Regions from separate parts of the Streptomyces sp. YIM 121038 genome, predicted to be linked through region 2. Evidence: riboswitches for the same ligand, from Rfam matches in the RefSeq annotation. Region 2 holds a riboswitch; the other holds the start of a gene.
The links. Region 2 has a riboswitch for glycine ahead of gcvP (aminomethyl-transferring glycine dehydrogenase). Riboswitches for the same ligand answer to the same signal wherever they lie in the genome.
Positions count from the first base shown of each region.

Region 1: another riboswitch for glycine. It lies ahead of gcvT (glycine cleavage system aminomethyltransferase GcvT); the one in region 2 lies ahead of gcvP (aminomethyl-transferring glycine dehydrogenase).

Region 1 is NZ_CP030771.1:6,595,034-6,598,431, forward strand. It holds gene glyA (serine hydroxymethyltransferase) at 1-186, opposite strand, end outside; gene gcvH (glycine cleavage system protein GcvH) at 212-589, opposite strand; gene gcvT (glycine cleavage system aminomethyltransferase GcvT) at 733-1,866, opposite strand; glycine riboswitch at 2,042-2,144, opposite strand; gene C9F11_RS28480 (AAA family ATPase) at 2,279-3,043, shown strand; gene C9F11_RS28485 (enhanced serine sensitivity protein SseB) at 3,114-3,398, shown strand, end outside.
Region 2 is NZ_CP030771.1:1,828,333-1,831,730, forward strand. It holds gene gcvP (aminomethyl-transferring glycine dehydrogenase) at 1-2,086, opposite strand, end outside; glycine riboswitch at 2,273-2,370, opposite strand; gene C9F11_RS07225 (PRC-barrel domain-containing protein) at 2,506-2,931, shown strand; gene C9F11_RS07230 (DNA polymerase IV) at 3,112-3,398, opposite strand, start outside.

The DNA of each region.
Region 1 (3,398 bases), 4.8 Mb from region 2:
GCGGCCGGGGTAGCCCTCGGCGTACTTGTTGGTGAGGACCGTGCCCTGGGCCTCCATGACGGCGACCGGAGCGAAGTTCTCCGAGGCGATCATTTCCAGGGTGGACTGCTGGCGGTTCAGCTCGGCGTCGACGGCCGCGGCCACGTCCGGGTCGAGCTCGTGGAGAGGGGTGTTCAGAAGCGACATCGGAAGATCAGTCCTTACGCCGTGGTCAGCTGCCTGCGAACTCGGTGTACTCGTCGGCGGAGAGCAGGTCGCCCGGCTCCTCGGCGACGCGCACCTTGAACAGCCAGCCGCCCTCGAAGGGAGCCGAGTTCACCAGGGACGGGTCGTCCACAACGTCCTGGTTGGCCTCGACGACCTCACCGGAAACCGGCGAGTACAGGTCGCTGACCGACTTCGTCGACTCCAGCTCGCCGCAGGTCTCGCCCGCGGTGACCGTGTCGCCGACCGACGGCAGGTCGGCGTAGACGACGTCACCGAGCGCGTTGGCCGCGAACTCGGTGATGCCGACCGTCGCCACACCGTCCTCGGTGGCCGACAGCCACTCGTGCTCCTTGCTGTAACGCAGCTGCTGGGGGTTGCTCATGGCGTGAATTCTCCTGTACGCGGGCGTGTGCTGATGAACGCGGGGATGTGCAGTCTTACGGAGTGAGACGGGACGGACGGGTCACCGGCGGACGGACCGGACTCCGGTGCGTCCGCGGGATCAGGTCCGGCGCGGGCCGTGCGTCACTTCTGCCGCTTGTAGAACGGCAGCGCCACCACCTCGTAGGGCTCGTGGGTGCCGCGGACGTCCACGCCCACGCCCGCCGTGCCCGCCTGCGCGTGCGCCGGGTCCACGTACGCCATCGCGATCGGCTTGCCGAGCGTCGGCGACGGGGCGCCGGAGGTGACCTGGCCGATGACCTCGCCGTTCGCCACGACGTCCATGCCCGCGCGCGGCACCCGGCGGCCCTCGGCGACAAGCCCGACGAGCTTGCGCGGGGGCGCGCTCTCGGCGCGCTCCGCGGCGGCCTTCAGGGCGTCGTGGCCCACGAAGTCGTCGGCGTGGGTCGTCTTGTCGAACTTCACGACCCGGCCGAGGCCCGCGTCGAAGGGCGTGAGCGACGTCGTCAGCTCGTTGCCGTACAGCGGCATGCCCGCCTCCAGGCGGAGCGTGTCGCGGCAGGAGAGGCCGCATGGCACGAGCCCCACGGGGGTACCCGCGTCCGTGAGCGCCCGCCAGAGCTTCTCCGCGTGCTGCGGCTGCACGAACAGCTCGAAGCCGTCCTCGCCGGTGTAGCCGGTGCGGGCGATCAGGGCGGGCACGCCCGCCACGGTGCCCGGCAGGCCCGCGTAGTACTTCAGGCCGTCCAGGTCGGCGTCCGTGAGGGACTTCAGGATGCCGGGGGACTCCGGGCCCTGCACCGCGATCAGGGCGTAGGCGTCGCGGTCGTCGCGGACCTCGGCGTCGAAGCCCGCGGCGCGCTCGGTGAGGGCGTCCAGGACGGTCTGGGCGTTGGAGGCGTTGGCCACGACCATGTACTCGGTCTCGGCCAGGCGGTAGACGATCAGGTCGTCCAGGATGCCGCCGTCCTGCTGACAGATCATGGTGTACCGGGCGCGGCCCACGGAGACGGAGCCGATGTTGCCGACGAGCGCGAAGTTCAGCAGGTCCACGGCCTGGGTGCCGGTGACGGTGATCTCGCCCATGTGGGAGAGGTCGAAGAGGCCGGCCTTGGTGCGCACGGCGTTGTGCTCGTCGCGCTCGCTGCCGTACCGCAGCGGCATGTCCCAGCCCGCGAAGTCGGTCATCGTGGCGCCCAGCGAACGGTGCAGGGCGTCGAGGGCGGTCTGACGTGGGGCGCGTGCGGTCTGACTCATCAGTACTGGCTCCAGGGCATGACGGGCGAGGTCTGTCCTCCCCATCTGTCATAAACCTGAGAGGTTCACCACGCCCCGTGCGTATGACGGAGCATGACTTGCACCTTGGGTGGAGCCGTCCCGCGGGCCGAGCTGGTCGCGCTCGTCGGGGGAGTGGCTCGCTTTTCAGATGTGCCTCGCCCGCGCGGTACGGGGCCTGAGAGATTCAAGGGAGGAACTTGCTCCTTCGGCGCCCCACGACGCTCCTGCGTCACCGGGGACTCTCCCGCGCGGATTCAAGCGGCCGGTATGGAGTTGGCGCGCACATCATTGCACGCGCCCCCGCTTCACAACAGCCGCAACCAGGGAGTCCCCCGCTGTCGTCTTCGTAGGGCATTACCTTCTCTTTACATACGACGGAGAAGTACTGGGGATGAGTGACGTGACGAGCATGGGGAGGCCGATCACGGTGCGCAGGAGCAGTGCTTACGCGACGACCACGGGTGTCTCGCTGCCCAGGGCGGGGGCGGTGCTGCCCGGCGCGGGCGTCGCCCTGCCCCCGCAGCCGGGCGCCCCCGCGGCGCCCGCGCGGGAGGCCGTCGCCGCCTCCCACCGGCCCGCGGTGCGCGACCTCAGGGGCCGCTCCGGGCGCGGCCCGACCGGCCTGGTGTTCGCCGCAGGTGACGTCGTGGTGGTCTCCGGCCTGCCCGGCAGCGGCAAGTCCACGCTGATGCGGCGCGCCGTGGCGGGCCCGCGCGTGGACTCCCAGGACACCCGCGACCGCTGGGCGGCCCGGGTGCCGCGCCGGATCCCGTACGCGCTCTACCGCCCCCTCGTCCGCCTCGCGCACTACGCGTACCTGCGCCGGACGCTGCGCGCGGGCAGCGGCGTCGTCGTCCACGACTGCGGCACCCAGCCGTGGGTGCGCCGCTGGCTCGCCCGCGCGGCGGCCCGGCGCGGGGCCACGCTGCACCTGCTCCTCCTCGACGTGCCCGCCCCCGTGGCCCTCGACGGCCAGCGCGCCCGGGGACGCGGGGTCTCCCGGTACGCCTTCGCGCGCCACCGCAGGACGGTCGGCCGCCTCGTCCGGGCCGCCGAGAGCGGGCGCCTGCCGCGCGGCTGCGGCTCGGCGGTGCTGCTCGACCGGGAGGCGGCGGGGGCGTTGCGCGCGCTGGGCTTCGAGGGACAGGGCGGGTAGGGCGGGGCGCGCGGGCCCGGCGGCGTTAGGGTCGGGCCGCAGACAGCACGCAGAGCAGAGGTCGAGGCAGATGGACTTTCCGGGGGACGTACCGGCACAGGCGCACGCCCATCCCTACGGCGGCTGGCCCGCCAACGAGCTGGAGGAGGTGCTCGCCGCCTCGCTCGGCGCGCCGCCGTCCGAGGCGACGGGCGCCCGCATGGTCGAGGTGCTCGGCCGCAGCAGGGTGTGGATCCCGCTGCCGAACGGGGGCGGGCCCGAGAGCGGCACGCTCGACCTGCCGACGCTGGAGCTCGACGGGCAGGCGTACGTGCCCGTCTTCACCTCGGAGCAGGAGTTCCAGCAGGCCACCGGC
Region 2 (3,398 bases):
GCTTGGCGAGGCCCACCAGGGCGTTGAGGTTGGCGCCGTCGACGTACACCTGGCCGCCCGCCTCGTGCACGGCCGCGCAGATGTCGGCGACGTGCTCCTCGAACACGCCGTGCGTGGACGGGTACGTGATCATCAGCACGGCCAGCTCGGCGCGGTGCTTCTCGATCTTGGCGCGCAGGTCCTCGACGTCGATCTCGCCGTCGTCGGCGGTCTTCACCACGACGACCTTCATCCCGGCCATGACGGCGCTCGCGGCGTTGGTGCCGTGCGCGGAGGACGGGATGAGGCAGACGGTGCGCTGGTCGTCGCCGTTGGCGCGGTGGTAGCCGCGCACCGCGAGCAGACCGGCCAGCTCGCCCTGGGAGCCCGCGTTCGGCTGGAGGGAGACCTTGTCGTAGCCGGTGACCTCGGCGAGGCGTTCCTCCAGCTCGCGGATCAGGGTCAGATAGCCCTGCGCCTGCTGGGCGGGCACGAAGGGGTGCAGCTGCCCGAACTCCGGCCAGGTGACGGGCTCCATCTCCGTGGTCGCGTTGAGCTTCATCGTGCAGGAGCCCAGCGGGATCATGCCGCGGTCGAGCGCGTAGTCACGGTCGGCGAGCCGGCGCAGGTAACGCAGCATCGCGGTCTCGGAGCGGTGCTGGTGGAAGACCGGGTGGGTCAGGTACGCGTCGGTGCGCAGCAGCCCGGCGGGCAGCGTGTCCTCGACGCTCGCGTCCAGGGCCTCGACGTCGGCCTCGACGCCGAACGCCGTCCACAGCGCGGAGAGCTGGGCGCGCGTGGTGGTCTCGTCGCAGGCGAACGACACGTGATCGGCGTCGACCGGGTGGATGTTGACCCCGCCCTCGCGCGCGGCGGCGACCACGTCGGCGGCCTTGCCGGGCACGCGCGCGGTCAGCGTGTCGAAGTACGCGCCGTGCACGATCTCGACGCCGCCGGCCTTGAGGCCCTCGGCGAGCAGCGTGGCGTAGCGGTGGGTGCGCCGGGCGATCGTCTTCAGGCCCTCGGGGCCGTGGTAGACCGCGTACATCCCGGCCATGACGGCGAGCAGCACCTGGGCGGTACAGATGTTACTGGTCGCCTTCTCGCGGCGGATGTGCTGCTCGCGGGTCTGCAGGGCGAGGCGGTAGGCCTTGTTGCCGTCGGCGTCGACGGAGACGCCGACCAGGCGTCCGGGCAGGTTGCGGGCGAACTTCTCGTGCACCGCCATGTAGCCCGCGTGCGGACCGCCGAAGCCCATCGGCACGCCGAAGCGCTGCGTGGTGCCGACCGCGATGTCCGCGCCGAGTTCGCCGGGCGAGGTGAGCAGCGTGAGCGCGAGCAGGTCGGCGGCGACGGTGACGATCGCGCCCAGGCCGTGGGCCTGCTCGATGACCGGCTTGATGTCGCGCACGGCACCGGAGGCCCCGGGGTACTGGATCAGTACGCCGTTGATCTCGCGCTCGGCGAGGTCGGCGGGGATGCCGTCGCTGAGGTCCGTGACGACGACCTCGACACCGGTCGGCTCGGCCCGGGTCTGGATCACGGCGATGGTCTGCGGCAGCACGTCGGCGTCGACGACGAACACGCCGTTCTTGACCTTGCCGACGCGCCGGGAGAGGGCCATGGCCTCGGCGGCCGCGGTGCCCTCGTCGAGCAGCGAGGCGCCGGAGGTGGGCAGCCCCGTCAGCTCGGCGACGACGGTCTGGAAGTTGAGGAGCGCCTCGAGGCGGCCCTGGGAGATCTCCGGCTGGTACGGCGTGTACGCGGTGTACCAGGAGGGGTTCTCCATCACGTTCCGCAGGATCACGGGCGGCGTGAACGTGCCGTAGTAGCCGAGCCCGATCATGGAGTCGAGCACCTGGTTGCGGTCCGCCAGGGAGCGCAGCTCGGCCAGGACCTCGGCCTCGGTGCGCGCACCGGGCAGCTCGAGGGCCTCGGCGTTCTTGATCACATCCGGCACGGCGGCGGCCGTGAGCTCGTCCAGGGAGCCGTAGCCGACCTGGGCGAGCATCTTGGCGCGGGCTTCCGCGTCGGGCCCGATGTGCCGCTGCTCGAAGGGGATTCCCTGCTCGAGCTGCGAGAGCGGAGTGCGAGGGGTGGCTGTCATTGCGGAGGCCTCCTGGTCTGACACGACCTGCGAGGGGCACCACGGCGCGGGTACCCGGACGGCCTCCCCCTCTGTCATCTCAACCTGAGAGCTTCACAGGACCGCCGGAGCGGCTCTGCTTTCACCGTCGGTGAGGAAGGGTTCCGGGCGTGCCCGCCCGACGCCCGCCCTGCTTTCCAGAGTGGCCTCGTCCGTGCGGTACAGGGGCCTGAGAGATTCCGGGGAGGAGTTGCTCCTTCGGCGCCTCCGGTGCTGCCACCGAAGAGCTCTCCCGCACGGGGTCAACAGCCGCTTGCCAGCCTACCAGCGCGGTCCGTGGCCGATCCCTCGAGTGGCCGCCCGTCCCGATGTGCTCTTTCGTAGGTATGACGACCGAAAAACGGATGAGCCCGGATGACTTGCGACCAAGTGGAGGGAACGTGCAGACAGATATCGATCCCCGCAATCTGATCGGCCGCAAGGCGTTCGACCGCGACGGAACCAAGATCGGCACGGTCGACGAGATCTATCTCGACGACGCCACGGGCGCCCCGGAGTGGGCGGCCATACGCACCGGTCTGTTCAGCCGTGACGCGTTCGTCCCGCTGGAGCCCAGCGAGCTGGTCCAGGACGGCACCCTGCGCGTGCCCTTCGAGCGCGCCCTGATCAAGGACGCCCCCGACTTCGGCGTGGGCCGCCACCTCTCCCCCGAGCAGGAGCTCCAGCTCTACCGCCACTACGGCCTGGACGTGACGCCACCGCCCCCGCCGGACCACGACTTCGGCCGCCGGGCGGACCGGGTGAACCGAGCGGACGGGGTGGATGGGGCGGATGGGGCGGGCGGCGTGGAGGGGGCGGGCGCCTGACCGCCACGCAGCCGACAGCCCCGCCACACCAGCCTCACTCCGCGGCACCATTCAGACCCGCCGCACCACCCACACCACCCACACCACCCACACCACCCACACCACCCACACCACCCGCACCACCCGCACCCGAGGGTGCCTCCCCGGGGGCCTGCCGGGGCGGCGCTTACCCGAGGATGCCTACCCGGCCCCCTCCACCATCGGCAGCGCCCCTCCCTCCCCGTCCGAGGTCTCCCGCCCCACCGAAGCGGCCTCCGGGGTCTCCTGGGTCTCCTGGCCCACCGGCTCCCCCTCCGCGTCCTCCCGCTGCGCCGAAGCCCCCGCGTCCGCCACCACCAGAGGCAGCGGATCCGAAGGCTCCAGCTCCGGGTCGTCCGTGCGGAACGTCCGCACCCGCCCCGGCACCGAATCCGGGGTCTCGAACCGCACGGTCACCCGCCCCAGCCCGCTGCCCTGCACCCATCCGG